2 regions of the Blautia sp. AM29-29 genome follow, and region 2 is predicted to be linked to the other one. Evidence: predicted binding sites of a transcription regulator. Region 2 holds the regulator's gene; the other holds the start of a gene.
The links. The regulator Rex, encoded in region 2, represses fermentation and respiration genes when NADH is low (regulators of the CRP and FNR family bind a similar motif). The targets are predictions, from matches to a motif close to ATTGTTAANTANTTAACAAT.
Positions count from the first base shown of each region.

Region 1: the regulator Rex is predicted to act here: its motif matches at 3,252-3,271, upstream of DW769_RS13640 (iron-sulfur cluster assembly scaffold protein).

Region 1 covers NZ_QUJD01000020.1:27,465-35,182, forward strand. The annotation lists gene argH (argininosuccinate lyase) at 1-4, shown strand, start outside; gene asd (aspartate-semialdehyde dehydrogenase) at 92-1,177, shown strand; gene DW769_RS17445 (DUF6783 domain-containing protein) at 1,244-1,336, opposite strand; gene DW769_RS13635 (GGGtGRT protein) at 1,404-2,414, opposite strand; gene DW769_RS13640 (iron-sulfur cluster assembly scaffold protein) at 2,440-3,132, opposite strand; gene DW769_RS13645 (acyltransferase) at 3,357-4,022, opposite strand; gene DW769_RS13650 (DNA topoisomerase) at 4,071-6,173, opposite strand; gene DW769_RS13655 (formate/nitrite transporter family protein) at 6,170-6,928, opposite strand; gene DW769_RS13665 (helix-turn-helix domain-containing protein) at 7,375-7,718, opposite strand, start outside.
Region 2 covers NZ_QUJD01000007.1:12,017-19,734, reverse strand. The annotation lists gene DW769_RS06420 (NAD(P)H-hydrate dehydratase) at 1-1,405, opposite strand, end outside; gene DW769_RS06415 (redox-sensing transcriptional repressor Rex) at 1,495-2,151, opposite strand; gene DW769_RS06410 (ABC-F family ATP-binding cassette domain-containing protein) at 2,306-4,231, shown strand; gene DW769_RS06405 (NADP-dependent isocitrate dehydrogenase) at 4,330-5,532, opposite strand; gene DW769_RS06400 (S8 family peptidase) at 5,698-6,543, opposite strand; gene DW769_RS06395 (hypothetical protein) at 6,632-6,916, opposite strand; gene DW769_RS06390 (MATE family efflux transporter) at 7,031-7,718, opposite strand, start outside.

The sequences.
Region 1 (7,718 bases), on a different contig from region 2:
TTGAAAAAACAGTTGCAATTTTGAAAAAATTGGTATAGTATGACATGAGACGCACAAATGTACGCCACAGAAGAACAAGGAGATGAAACCAATGGAGCAGAAATTGAGAGTAGGAATTTTAGGAGCAACCGGTATGGTAGGTCAGAGATTTATTTCTCTGCTGGAGAACCATCCGTGGTTTGAAGTTGTGACCCTGGCAGCAAGTCCGAGAAGTGCCGGAAAAACATACGAGGAAGCAGTCGGCGGACGCTGGAAAATGGATACTCCAATGCCGGAAGCAGTGAAAAAGCTCGTTGTGATGAATGTAAATGATGTAGAGCATGTGGCATCTACCGTAGATTTTGTATTTTCCGCTGTTGATATGTCGAAAGATGAGATCAAAGCGATTGAAGAAGCATATGCAAAGACCGAGACACCGGTTGTTTCCAACAACAGCGCACACCGCTGGACACCGGATGTTCCGATGGTAGTTCCGGAAATCAACCCGGAGCACTTCGATGTTATCGAGTTTCAGAAAAAACGTCTGGGAACCAAAAGAGGCTTTATCGCTGTAAAACCGAACTGCTCAATCCAGAGCTATGCACCGGTATTAACGGCATGGAAAGAGTTCGAGCCATATGAAGTGGTTGCAACCACATACCAGGCAATTTCCGGAGCAGGAAAAACCTTCAAAGACTGGCCGGAGATGGAAGGAAACATCATCCCGTTCATCGGCGGAGAAGAAGAGAAGAGCGAGCAGGAGCCGCTTCGTATCTGGGGTAAAATCGAGAACGGCGTGATCGTAAAAGCAACCGAGCCGAAGATCACCTGCCAGTGCATCCGTGTACCGGTATTAAACGGACATACCGCAGCTGTTTTCGTTAAGTTCCGCAAGAAACCAACGAAAGAGCAGCTCATCGAGAAACTGGAGAACTTCAAAGGCCTTCCGCAGGAGCTGAATCTGCCAAGCGCACCGAAACAGTTCATCCGTTACATGACAGAAGATAACCGTCCGCAGGTAACACTGGATGTCAACTACGAGAACGGTATGGGAATCAACGTAGGCCGTTTAAGAGAGGATTCCATCTACGACTGGAAATTCGTAGGTCTGTCCCACAACACGGTCCGCGGCGCAGCAGGCGGAGCAGTACTTTGTGCAGAGACACTGGTTGCAAAGAAGTTTATCGCTGCAAAATAATGCTTAGAATGATATAAAAAACGCCTCTGAAACGTTTTGGGTTCAGAGGCGTTTTTTGTGCATGGATCAAAAGAATATAGCATGTGTTTGAAACATCGTTCCTGCAATCTGCACGCCCAACTTTGCAGGATATCGAAAGCAGCAAAAAAGAAGCGCCATACGGGAAAATTCCCGCGGCGCTTCTTTTTTGCTCAAATAATTTTATTTACGCAAAGTTTGGCTAATCTTAGAATTTGCCAGCTTTTGCTGCCTCTTCAACAGCAACAGCTACAGCAACAGTCATACCAACCATTGGGTTGTTTCCTGCGCCGATCAGACCCATCATTTCTACGTGAGCCGGTACAGAAGAAGAACCTGCAAACTGAGCGTCAGAATGCATACGTCCCATAGTATCGGTCATACCGTAGGAAGCAGGACCTGCTGCCATGTTGTCCGGGTGAAGAGTACGTCCTGTACCACCGCCGGAAGCAACGGAGAAGTATTTTTTACCAGCTTCGATACGCTCTTTTTTGTAGGTACCTGCAACTGGATGCTGGAAACGAGTCGGGTTGGTGGAGTTTCCGGTGATGGAAACGTCAACGTTCTCTTTCCACATGATAGCAACGCCTTCACGAACGTCGTTAGCGCCGTAGCAGTTAACTTTCGCACGCGGTCCATCGGAGTATGCTTTTCTGAATACTTCTTTCAGTTCTCCGGTGTAGTAGTCATACTCAGTCTCTACATAAGTAAAGCCGTTGATACGAGCGATGATCTGAGCAGCGTCTTTTCCAAGACCGTTCAGGATAACACGCAGAGGTTTCTGACGTACTTTGTTTGCTTTTTCAGCGATACCGATAGCACCCTCAGCAGCTGCGAAGGACTCATGTCCAGCCAGGAATGCGAAGCACTCGGTGTCCTCTTCCAGAAGCATTTTACCAAGGTTACCATGGCCAAGACCAACTTTACGCTGATCTGCTACAGAACCCGGGATACAGAAGGACTGAAGTCCCTCACCGATTGCTGCAGCAGCTTCAGAAGCTTTGCGGCATCCTTTTTTGATTGCGATTGCTGCGCCTACAGTGTAAGCCCATTTTGCATTCTCGAAGCAGATTGGCTGAATGCCTTCGATCATTTTGTATACATCAAGGCCAGCAGCTTTTGTAACTTCTGCAGCTTCTTCGATGGAGTTGATTCCGTACTCAGCAAGCTTAGCCAGAATCTGTTTCTCTCTTCTTTCATATGATTCAAATAAAGCCATTTTTCTATCCTCCTAAATTATCTGATTACTCTTTTCTCGGGTCAACGATCTTAACAGCATCAGCAACACGTCCGTACTGTCCGCTTGCTTTTTCGAAAGCTGTGTTTGCATCATCGCCGGCTTTGATGAAGTCCATCATCTTTCCGAAGTTGATGAATTTGTAACCGATAATCTCATCATCTGCATCCAGAGCGATACCTGTTACATAACCGTCGGTCATCTCCAGGTAACGAGGTCCTTTTGCAAGAGTTCCGTACATGGTACCAACCTGGGAACGAAGTCCTTTACCAAGGTCTTCCAGGCCTGCGCCTACAACCAGTCCGTCCTCGGAGAATGCACTCTGGCTTCTTCCGTAAACGATCTGCAGGAAGAGCTCTCTCATAGCAGTATTGATAGCATCACACACAAGGTCAGTATTCAGTGCCTCAAGGATGGTAAGTCCTGGCAGAATCTCAGATGCCATAGCTGCAGAATGAGTCATTCCTGAACATCCGATGGTCTCAACGAGAGCTTCCTGGATAACGCCCTCTTTTACGTTCAGAGTCAGTTTGCAGGTACCCTGCTGCGGTGCGCACCAGCCAATACCGTGAGTGAATCCGGAAATGTCTTTGATTTCTTTTGCTTTTACCCATTTTGCTTCCTCCGGAATCGGAGCTGCACCGTGATGCACGCCCTGGGCAACCGGACACATCATTTCTACTTCGTGTGAATAAGTCATTGTTAAACTCCTTTCAAATATGTACTTATTTGAGCTTTTGTCTTTCGAACGGACTGTTTCCAGCCTGTTCACAGACCTATGGTTATTGTCTCACAAAATTGGTCATTCGTCCAGCATATTTTGATAAAAAATTGCAAAGACCACCGGAAAACGATAAAATTTCCGGCGGTCTTTTAAATCAATCGGTTTGGTTTTCTCTCGATAAAAGAGAATTTTTTTAATTATCAGATTTTTTTGACAATTTCTTTCGCATTCTTAAAAATATGACCTGACGGGATCACACCGCGAACACAGGAAAGTGGATAAATGTTGGAATTTCTTCCGACAACCGTTCCCGGGTTCAATACGCTGTTACAGCCGACCTCGACTTCATCGCCGAGCATCGCACCGAATTTTTTCAGTCCGGTTTCGATCTGTTCATCTGCGCCTTTGACAACAACGAGCTTCTTATCGGATTTTACATTGGAAGTAATGGAACCGGCACCCATATGGGCTTTGTATCCAAGAACAGAGTCGCCGACATAGTTGTAATGCGGAACCTGTACTTTATTAAAGAGAATGACATTTTTCAGTTCGGTGGAGTTTCCAACGACAGCGCCTTCGCCGACGATGGCGTTTCCGCGGATAAAGGCACACTGACGGATCTCAGCGCCTTTTCCAATGATGCATGGGCCGTTAATGGAAGCGGTCGGTGCGATCACGGCATCTTTTGCGATCCAGACATTTTCGCCGCGTTTTTCGTATTCTGCCGGATCGAGTGTTTCGCCGAGTTCAAGAATAAAATCTTTAATGAGCGGAAGCACTTCCCATGGATACGTTTTGCCTTCAAAGATTTTTGCGGCAATGGTCTGGGTTAAATCATAAAGTTCAGAAATGGTTGCATCTTTCATGTGTGATTCATCCTTTCTTGTTTTAGTTCCTGTTTATCTTACCACATTTCAGGAGTTCTGTGCGCCCTTTTTTCCGGCGGTGGAATAGGACTTTGCAGAGGAGTCTTCTGCAGCGGTACGTTTCCCGGTACGGGAGCGCGTGGAGGAGGCTTTTCTGTAATACGGCGCGGACGCATCAAAGCTGCTCTTTAGCTGGAACTGATTCCGCAGCTGCTTCACATTTACCGTGTGGCGTGTCACAAAGTTTTCCAGTTTTCCCATATATTCCTCGGAGGTAATGGAGCCTTCCGCTACATAGGTAAGTCCCTTTTCCCAGCTTGCCGTCAGCTCCGGATTCAGAAGCGGGCGGATCGACTGGTGTACGACGTCGTAGATCATTTCGCCAAGCTGTGTCGGGGTGATAACCTGCGTCTTTTTGTTCAGAGCAAGATATTTGATAAAGACAAGCTTTTTCAGAATCTCAGCACGCGTCGCACTTGTTCCGATGCCGCTTCCCTTAATCTGTTCGCGCAGCTCCTCGTCTTCAATGAGCTGTCCGGCATTTTCCATTGCAAGGATCATCGAACCGGAGGTGTAGCGTTTTGGCGGAGAGGTTTCTCCTTCCTTGATAGAAAGGCCGAGAAGATTCAGCTCGCTGCCTTTCTGCAGCTGGGACAGCGCTGCAAGAAAAGAGGGATCGCAAGTCGTCTCGTCCTCCTTTCTGCCCTCATCGTCCTCCTCTTTCTTACGGAAGAAAGAATACTGCATGGCTTTTAAATAGCCCTCCTGCACGAGAACGCGGAAGTTGGAGAAAAACTGCTCGCCGCCGATTTCGGTGACAAGAGCAACTTTCTGATAGACCGCCGGCGGATAGAAGATACCGAGAAAACGGCGGACAATTGTCTCATAAACTTTTGCGGAGAGTTCCGAGAGGTTCCGCAGATTGTTAAGGCCCTGTCCGGTCGGAATGATCGCATAGTGATCGGTAATCTGTTTATCGTTTGTATAGCGGGTGGAACCAATCTTTTTCCAGCTTTCACCCTGCAAAATTTCATTTGCAAGGCCGCTGCAGATACCGTACTGCTGCAGGCCGCGCAGGTTTTTGCTGATTTCCCTGGCAACGGCAGAAGAAAGCACACGGGCATCGGTTCGCGGATAGGTAACCAGCTTTTTCTCGTAAAGCTCCTGAACAACTTTCAGCGTTTCATCCGGACTGATTTTGAAAAAGCGGGCACAGTCATTTTGCAGCTCCGCAAGGTTGTAAAGCAGTGGCGCATTTTTATTTTCCTTTTTTCGCTCCATTTTCAGGACATGCGGGATCAGAGGATTCTGCATGCTTAATTCCTCGATCAGTTTCTGTGCGTCCTCTTTTTTCTGGAAGCCGTTCTCCTTATAGAGAAGCGGAGAGTTGAAGTAGCGGCTGCCTTTTACGGCGCGCCATTCCCCCTCAAAATTGCGTCCATTTAAGGAAAGACCGGCGATGACACGGTAGAATGGTGTTTTCACAAAGCTGCGGATTTCGCGCTCCCGGCGTACGACCATGCCGAGCACACATGTCATAACACGGCCGACGGAAATAGACTGATATTTAGTGCCGAGATACGATGCGACAGCGCTTCCGTATTTGAGCGAGAGAAGACGGGAAAAGTTAATGCCCATCAGGTAATCTTCTTTGGCGCGGAGATAAGCGGATGCCGAAAGATTGTCGTATTCACTTTCGTCCTTCGCTTCGCGGATACCGCGCAGGATTTCTTCTTCTGTCTGCGAGTCGATCCAGACACGCTTCTGTTTCTTGTCTTTGATACCGGCCATCTGCGCGACGAGACGATAGATGTATTCTCCCTCACGCCCGGAGTCGGTACAGACATAAATGGTTTCAATATCCTCCCGGTGGAGCAGGTTACTCACAATGGTGAACTGCTTTTTTACTTCCGGGATAATTTCATATTTGAAGTTTTCAGGCAAAAAAGGCAGGGTCTCGAGACTCCACCTTTTTAACGCAGGATCATATTTTTCCGGATAGCTCATCGTAACCAGGTGACCGACGCACCAGGTTACGACGGACTGATCCGACTCTAAGTATCCATCCCTGCGCTGCATATTCTGTTTTAACGCTTTTGCGAACTCCTGAGCAACGCTCGGTTTTTCCGCAATGTATAAAGATTTTGTCATTTATCTGCACTCATCATTCGAAGCGGCCAGGCAAGGAGCACACCGCCTCCTATTGCGTTTCCTATAGTTACAATGACCATACTTTTCAATGCGGCAGTCAGAGAAATGCCGCCTGGGACCAGAAGTGCAGCGGTAACAAAGGTGGCCATGTTGGCAACGCAGTGTTCAAAACCGGCAACAACGAATCCGGTGATGCAAAGTATAATCATGAAAAATTTGGCAACTTCATTTTTGCATTTCATGCCGCAGGCAACGGCAAGGCAGACGAAGAAGTTGCAGAGAATGGCACGGAAAAACATTTCTCCGGCAGGAATGGAAAGTTTATTTCCAATAAATCCTGCGTAATAATCGGCAGTACCGGAAGCACCTGCCAGTACGAAAATTACGGAGAGAATCAGGCATCCGACAAAGTTTCCGATGTAGCTTACCAGCCATACTTTTCCAACCTGTGCCCAGGAGACCTTTTTGTCATAGGCCCCAAATGCCATAACAAGATTGTTTCCGGTGAAAAGCTCTGCACCGATAAAAACGATCAGCAGAACCGCAATGGCAAACACAATACCGCCAAGCAGTTTTCCCCAGGCAGGATCTGTACTCTGGAACGTATTGCCTACCACGTTGGAGAAAATCATGGCAACCACGATAAAGAAACCGGCCATGACTGCACGGAGAAAGTATTTCCCCGGGTGTTCTTTCAGCAGCCTTGCTTTGTTTACGGCTGCCTCTGAAAATTTTTGTACGTCATCATAAGGCATAGAATAACTCCTTTCTTATGTCCCGTAGGATGGACATATCCCCTCTCTTTTTGTCCGGGGGATGGTCTTTTTTTCCGGAGCAGCTTGCAAATGCTTCGGATTTCGCGCTTTCAACTTTGGCTATTATAGCATTTCCCGGAAAGATTCGCAATGAAGGAGGAAGAAAAAAGTATATTTCCACAGAAATGTCAGAAAATAAGGGGTGAAACGACAGATTGTATGATGAACTCAGAGGGATTGAAACAAGGATTGAAAGCTTTTTTTATGTTCTGTTTTACAAAGATCTCGGACACAGTGAAATTGTAAACCATGATGATCCGGCGTTTGTGAAACTGGTTTATCATCTGCACTGATGTTCATTCTTAGCAAAAACCTCATCTGCTGTTTTCATACAAAAGATAAAACGGCAGGTGAGTTTTTTGTAATGGGCCTCTGGAAAGGATAAACTAAAGCCGTATAGTATCCATTACACCGGATTTTTTCCGATATTCTAAAGGAGTCATATGATACTGTTTTTTGAATAAACTCTGAAAATGAGGCTGGCTGGAAAAGCAGAGATAACTGCTGATTTCAGCCAGACTTTTTGTACTGTAGGTTAAAAGCATTTTAGCTTCTTCTAATTTACATCTTGTAATGAAAGCACCTATGGTAAAGCCGAGCTCAGTTTTGAATTTTTTCATCGTGTAGGAAGTACTTTTCTGAATGGAATCCGCGACATCATTCACAGAGATGGATTCATTTGTATGTGTACGGATAAAATTCATACAGGTATAAACTTCTCTTGAGATTC
Region 2 (7,718 bases):
GTGCCGCTGTTTTGGCAAGGCTGATTTTTTTCTCGTTTTTTTCACACTGACGTTTTGCTGCAAAGGCGCCTGTGATTCCCGCGAGCACATCGCCGCTTCCCGCCGTCGCAAGCGCACTGCTTCCGCTTGTGTTTATGTAATACTGCTCACGCCCTTCCTCTGCTGTCACGGTTACGGAATCCTTTCGTACACAGCAGGCCTGGTATTTTTCGGCTGCCCTTCCGGCGCTTCCTGCCGGGTCACGCTGGCATTCTGCAATGGTCATGTGCAGCAGCCGTGCAAGCTCTCCTACATGAGGCGTTAAAATTTTTTCTGCCCGGCAGCCCGAAAGAATCTCTGCATCTTCTGCAATCAGGTTCAGCGCATCTGCATCCAGAACAAGAGGAACTTCTGTGTGCTGCACCGTAAAAACGAGCAGTTCTTTTGCCGTCCGGCTTTTGGAAAGTCCCGGTCCCGCAACAACAGCGTCCGCCCAGGCGAGATCCTGCAGCAGGGCTTCTTCCGGAAGCGGCTCATCCTCCTTCCAGAAATCCGCCATTGCTTCCGGCAGGGCACAGAAAAGCGGCGTACGGTTTCTTTCCTCTGTCACAACCTTTACCATGCCGGCACCGGATGCAAGGACTGCCCTGGCACACAAAACAGCGGCTCCGCACATGGCACCGGAACCGGCAAGTACCAGCACCTTTCCGAAGGTTCCCTTATTTCCCATCGGCGTGCGGGTAAGAAACCGGTCCAGATCTTCTTTTTCCACTGAACCGTACCAGGGCGTCTCCTCTTCTCCTGCATCAAAGCCGATTCCGATATCACGGACCAGGACCTCTCCGGCATATCGTTTTCCGGGATCAAAGAGAAGCCCTGGCTTTGCACAGGCAAATGTCACCGTGGCTCTGGCTTTCACCGCCGCATCAAGGACCTCTCCGGTATCCGTGTGGATCCCCGAAGGGATGTCCACGGCAAGAACAGGAACACCGCTTGCGCAGATTGCTTCCACTGCCCTCCGGTACTCCCCTGCCAGCGGACGGGATACGCCAATTCCAAAGATGGCATCTATGATAACAGTATATTCCCGGAAATCCGGATTCTTAACCTCACGGACCCCATAATTTTCCGCAATTTTCTTCTGTGCTCTCATGCCTTCACTGTATTTTTCCGGATTTCCAAGACAGAACAGTTCCGCATCCACCCCTTTCGTCTTTAAAATCCGTGCAATTGCCGCACCGTCCCCTCCATTATTTCCGGGACCGCACACAGCAAGGACTTTTCCTGTATCCCATGTTCCATTTTGAAGCTCCTCCACGCAGGACAGCGCTGCGCGCTCCATCAGTACCAGGGACGGTACCCCCATGGTTTCGATCGCATTGCGGTCTGCCTGCTTCATCTGTGCTGCTGTAAGAATCCGTTTCATCGCTTTTCCTCCTTTTCCTGCCTTATCCGGAAAATGAACAGAAAAAGTCTCCGGTTTCCCGAAGACTCTCCTGCTTTTGTTTTGGTTTCTTAATTGTTCTTTGGATGCTCCGCCTCATATCTGGTCAGATTGTAGGAGAGACGCATCAGACTTTCGGAAAGATGGACGTTCTCGACGATCACATCTTTCGGAAGTTTTAAGTTTAGATCGGTATGTGCAAAATTCCAGATTGCTTTTACACCGTTGTCCACGAGAATCTCTGCCATCTCTACCGCTTTTGCTTTTGGCAGTGTCAAAGCCGCAATCTCTACATGGTGTTCCTTGATAAATTCCGGAAGCTCGTCCGCCATGCGGATTTCAATTCCGCGCACGGAGATTCCTTTTAATACCGGGTTGACGTCAAAAATACCGACCGTTTTGAATCCGCTTCTTTCAAAGGCCGCATAATTGGCAAGCGCCTGTCCCAGATTTCCGGCTCCGACAAAAATCATATTGTGGACTCTGTCCAGACCTAAGATTTTTCCAATCTCGCTGTACAGATACCGCACGTTATAACCATACCCCTGCTGGCCGAAGCCGCCGAAATTATTTAAATCCTGGCGAATCTGGGAAGCTGTCACTTTCATCCGCTCGCTCAGCTCACCGGAAGAGATCCGTTCTACTCCGTCCTCCAGCAATTCGCCCAGGTAACGATAATATCTAGGAAGTCTTTTGATAACTGCCCGCGAAATTCCTTTTTCTTCCAAGATAAATTCCTCCTTATTTACACCTGCATATATTCATATTATATATGGTTGATAGAAAATTGTCAAAGATTTCTTGAAATTTTGTGTATTACTCTCTATAATAAGGATGGTGTATTATGTCAAAATACAGAAATATGTTATCTGGAGGAACCACATGATTCTTGCATGTCAGAATATCTCGAAAGCATTCGGGACAACGGAAATTATCAAAAATGCATCTTTTCATATAGAAGAACGCGAAAAAGCCGCACTGGTCGGCATCAACGGCGCCGGAAAATCGACGCTGTTAAAAATCATCATCGGCGAAATGAGGGCCGATGAGGGAGAGGTCATCCTCTCCAAAGGAAAGACGATGGGCTATCTCGCCCAGCATCAGGATCTGACCGGGCACCTTTCCATTTACCAGGAAGTGCTGACCGCGAAACAGAATCTGATCGATATGGAGGAACGCCTCCGTCAGATGGAAAGTGATATGAAGACAAAATCCGGTGCAGAGCTGGATGAACTTCTTTCCACCTACACCCGCCTCTCCCACACGTTTGAGCTGGAAAACGGATACGCGTACCGTAGTGAGGTCGTCGGTGTCTTAAAAGGTCTTGGCTTTGCCGAGAGCGATTTTGAAAAACAGGTGGACTCCCTCTCCGGCGGTCAGAAGACCCGCGTGGCACTTGGTAAACTGCTGCTCACCAAACCGGACATCATTCTGCTCGACGAGCCGACCAACCACCTCGATATGGACTCGATCTCCTGGCTCGAAACGTATCTTTTAAATTACAGCGGAGCCGTCCTGATCGTCTCCCATGACCGTTACTTTCTCGACCGCGTTGTCACAAAAGTCGTTGAAGTGGACAATAAAAAAGTAACAACTTTTGAGGGAAACTATACCGCCTACAGTCAGAAAAAAGCAATGCTCCGTGAAGCCGCTTACCATGCCTGGGTCAACCAGCAGCAGGAAATCCACCATCAGGAAGAAGTCATTGCAAAGCTGAAATCTTTCAACCGCGAGAAATCCATCAAACGCGCCGAGAGCCGTGAAAAAATGCTGGACAAAATGGATGTGCTGGAAAAGCCGACCGAAGTACGCTCCGATATGCGGATCCGTCTGGAACCGCGCATCACAAGCGGAAACGATGTGCTGACCGTCGAGCACCTCTCCAAAGCCTTCCCGGGACAGACGCTTTTCCAGGATCTGAATTTCGAAATCAAGCGCGGGGAGCGCGTCGCAATCATCGGAAACAACGGAACGGGAAAAACGACGATCTTAAAGATCTTAAACGAAGTCATCCGCCCGGATGCCGGCTCTTTTACACTTGGAAGCCGTGTACAGATCGGTTACTACGATCAGGAGCATCAGGTGCTCCACATGGAAAAGACCATTTTCCAGGAGATTTCCGACGCGTATCCGTATCTGACAAACACCGAAATCCGAAATGTGCTGGCCGCCTTCCTGTTTACAAACGACGATGTCTTCCAACCGATTCATACCTTGAGCGGCGGTGAGCGCGGACGAATTTCTCTTGCCAAGCTGATGCTCTCGAACGCCAACTTCCTGATCCTCGACGAGCCGACCAACCACCTCGATATCGTATCAAAGGAGATTCTGGAAAACGCGCTGAAGGATTACACTGGAACGGTACTGTACGTTTCCCACGACCGTTACTTTATCAATCAGACTGCAACCCGGATTCTGGAGCTGACGGGACAAACACTCGTCAACTATATCGGAAATTACGATTACTATCTGGAGAAAAAAGAAGAGCTGACCCGCATCTATGCTCCTGCTGCCGATGCCGCCGCTCCGGAAGAAACAGCGGCTCCTTCCGAAGCCTCCTCCACAAAGCTGGACTGGAAAGCGCAGAAAGAAGAACAGGCACGTCTCCGCAAGAAAGAAAACGAGCTGAAAAAGACGGAGAAACGAATTGAAGAGCTTGAGACACGCGATTCGGAAATTGATGAGGAAATGTCGAAACCGGAAGTCGCAACGAATGTGGCAGAGTGTGTGAAATTAAGCAAAGAGAAAGCAGAGATTGCCGCGGAACTCGAAGAGCTGTATGAAAAATGGGAAGAGCTTGCCGAATAGGCCTGGTTTTCCCCGGAAAATTCAAAACAGAAAAAGCCAGTCCGGCGCATCCCTTTTTGCGGGAATGCCGGATCGGCTTTCTTTTTTGCTTCGTTTAATTATTTCTCCAGCTCCTCGCGGATGGCCAGGATGAAATCACGGCTGTTTAATACGGTCGGATTTTCCATGGTGGTGATCAGCGCAAGGTCTTTTGTCATTTTTCCGCTCTCGATCGTTGCGATCGTTGCTTTTTCCAGACGGTCTGCAAATGCGGAAAGTTCTGCGTTTCCATCCATTTCCCCGCGTTTTCTGAGTGCGCCGGTCCATGCAAAAATGGTGGCCACGGAGTTGGTGGATGTCTCCTCACCTTTTAAGTGACGGTAATAGTGGCGCTGTACGGTTCCGTGCGCAGCCTCGTACTCGTAATATCCGTGCGGGGATACGAGAACAGAAGTCATCATCGCAAGGGAACCGAAGGCGGAGGATACCATGTCGCTCATGACATCGCCGTCGTAGTTCTTGCAGGCCCAGATAAAGCCGCCCTCTGCTTTCATGATGCGGGCAACGGCGTCGTCGATCAGAGTGTAGAAGTAGGTAATGCCTGCTTCTGCAAATTTCTCTTTGTACTCTGCATCGAAGATCTCCTGGAAGATATCCTTGAAGCGGTGATCATACTTCTTGGAAATCGTATCCTTGCTTGCAAACCACAGATCCTGTTTCGTGGACAGTGCGTACTCGAAACAGCTTCTCGCAAAGCTTTCTATGGAGTTATCCAGATTGTGCATGCCCTGAATGACACCGGCGCCGGTGAAGTTGTGGATCAGCTCTCTTGTCTCGGTGCCGTCCTCAGCCGTATAAACCAGCTCTGCTTTTCCCGGTCCCGGAATGCGCATTTCTGCATTTTTATAGACATCTCCGTATGCATGACGGGCAATCGTGATCGGTTTTTTCCAGTTGCGCACGCACGGCTCGATGCCTTTTACGACAATCGGGGTACGGAAAACGGTTCCGTCGAGCATGGCACGGATCGTTCCGTTCGGGCTCTTCCACATTTCTTTCAGATTGTACTCGGTCATACGCGCTGCATTCGGCGTAATGGTGGCACATTTGACTGCTACACCGTATTTCTTGGTAGCGTTTGCGGAATCTACGGTTACCTGATCGTTCGTCTCGTTTCTGTGTTCCAGTCCCAGATCGTAATATTCCGTTTTCAGGTCAATAAACGGGAGAAGCAGCTCATCTTTGATCATTTTCCAGAGAATTCTGGTCATCTCATCTCCATCCATCTCTACCAGAGGAGTGGTCATCTGAATTTTTTCCATAGTAGGCCTCCTTTTTCTATTCCCGTTTATTGTATAAAGTATCCTATAGCTTGTCAAGTCAAAATTCGCCTGATTTTTTGGCATTTTCCCATAAATTCACACAATTTTTGCAGGATGAGAGGTGTTTTCCTTCATTTTTCTTTTTTTATGCTGCCGCACAGTGTCTCACAGAAGAGACAGAAAACGGTCTGTTTGAAGCATCCCATGCCCCTGACGGTTGCGCGGAAGGCCAAGGTCTCTCGCCGATTCGCAAAGCAGCATTTTCGCCTGGACATTTGTAAGATCCGGAACCCGTTCAAGTGCCAAAGCCACGGCTCCGGACACCCGCGGTGCCGCCATCGAGGTGCCGCTCTTCACCACATATTCCTTCCTGCTTCTTCCAGGCGCGCAGGAAATGAGACGTTTTCCAGGCGCGACAAGATCCGGTTTGCAGACGCAGTCCCGTGTCGGGCCGCATCCGGAGATTCCTCTTCTTGGCTCCAGCAGATCGCCCGCTCCCACGGTGATCACTTTTCTGCTGTTCCCCGGCGCCGTAATACTGCCCGGAGCGGGCCCCAGATTTCCGGCCGCTGTCACAACAGTGATCCCGTCATCCCAGGCGCGCTCCACCGCCTGTACTAGCAGATCATCCACCGTTTTTTCCTGCTCTGTTGTTCCCACTGAAATATTTAAAATGCGGATATTAAGTCTTATTCGCTCTTTGCACACCCAGTCAATCGCCGCGAGGATATCCTGCTTTCTTCCATTTCCCCTTCGGTCCAGAATCTTCACTACGACAAACCGGCATCCCGGTGCCGCACCCTGGTATTTTCCGCCGGACGCTCTTCCACTTCCGCCAAGGATACCACAGACATGCGTTCCGTGTCCATTGTCATCGTAAGGCGTCTCCCGCCCGTACACAAGATCCCGGAAGGCTACAATCCGGCCGTCAAAATCCATATGGGGAAAAATCCCTGTATCCAGCACGGCGGCTGTAATTCCTTTTCCTGTCAGATTTTCCTGCTCTTTCATCCATAAGCCCCTGTGTATTCTTATCTTATGGTATGCAAAAAAGGCTGCCTTTCGCAAAGAACAGCCTTTTTGTTTTTCTTTTCTATACTTAAAACTGAATCTGCTTTTCCCCTTTCCGTTTCCAGAGAGCTGCTGCAAGCGGGATGCCGCAGAGCTCAGCCAGGACAAAGGCGCCCCATATCAGATTCAGGTTTCCAAATCCTTTGAGAAGAAATGCAAACACCAGCGGCAGAATCGCCTGGCGTGTCATGGATATGTACATACTTTCTTTTCCAAGGGAAAGTCCCTGCAACGCCGCCTGATAGATCAGGCCTGGAATCGAAAGCAGATAGGCCACTGCCAGAATGCGGAGCGCCGGGACTCCAATGCGCATCAGATTGTCCGAGGCATCATATTGTATGTATGGCAATAAAAAACAGGAAGATATCTGCCAAAACCGTTTCGGTAAAGATCTTCCTGTCCTTTTTTCAGAAACTTTTCAAAAACATTACTTCTGCTGCTCCATTCGCTTCAATTCCGGCAGAACCAGAATCAGCATGGTGATAAAGCAGAGACTTCCGCCGATTACGTTTGATACCGGTTCGGCAAGGAATACACCGTCCGTTCCCATGTGGAGTACGTACGGCATCAGATAGGTGAGCGGTACAACAATGAAGACTTTTCGGAGCAGTGAGAAAAAGATCGCCTGTTTCTTTTTATTCAGAGATTTGAATACGGTCTGTCCAATGTACTGCAGATCCATGAAAATGAATGCTGCAAAGTACTGCTTCAGAGCCGGAACCGCATCTGCGGTCAGTACCGCATCCGAACTGAAAATACCGATCAGCGCATGCGGCGCCAGAACAATCACGCTCCACATCACTGCGGTATAGCCGAGGATCATCGCACTCATGACACACATCGCCTTGCGCACGCGGGCCGGACGGCGTGCACCGTAATTATAGCTCAAAATTGGAGAAGTTCCCTCATTCATTGCATAGATCGGTGTCTCGACGAGCTGACGCACGCTCGATACGATCGTCATAACAGAGATGTAAATATCACCGCCGGTCACAGAAAGTACATTGTTGCAGCAGATCGTGACAAGGCTGTTGGTCAGCTGCATGATAAATCCGGCGGTACCGAGACTGACAATATTTTTCGCATAGCCTGCACACTCAGAAATTTCATCTTTC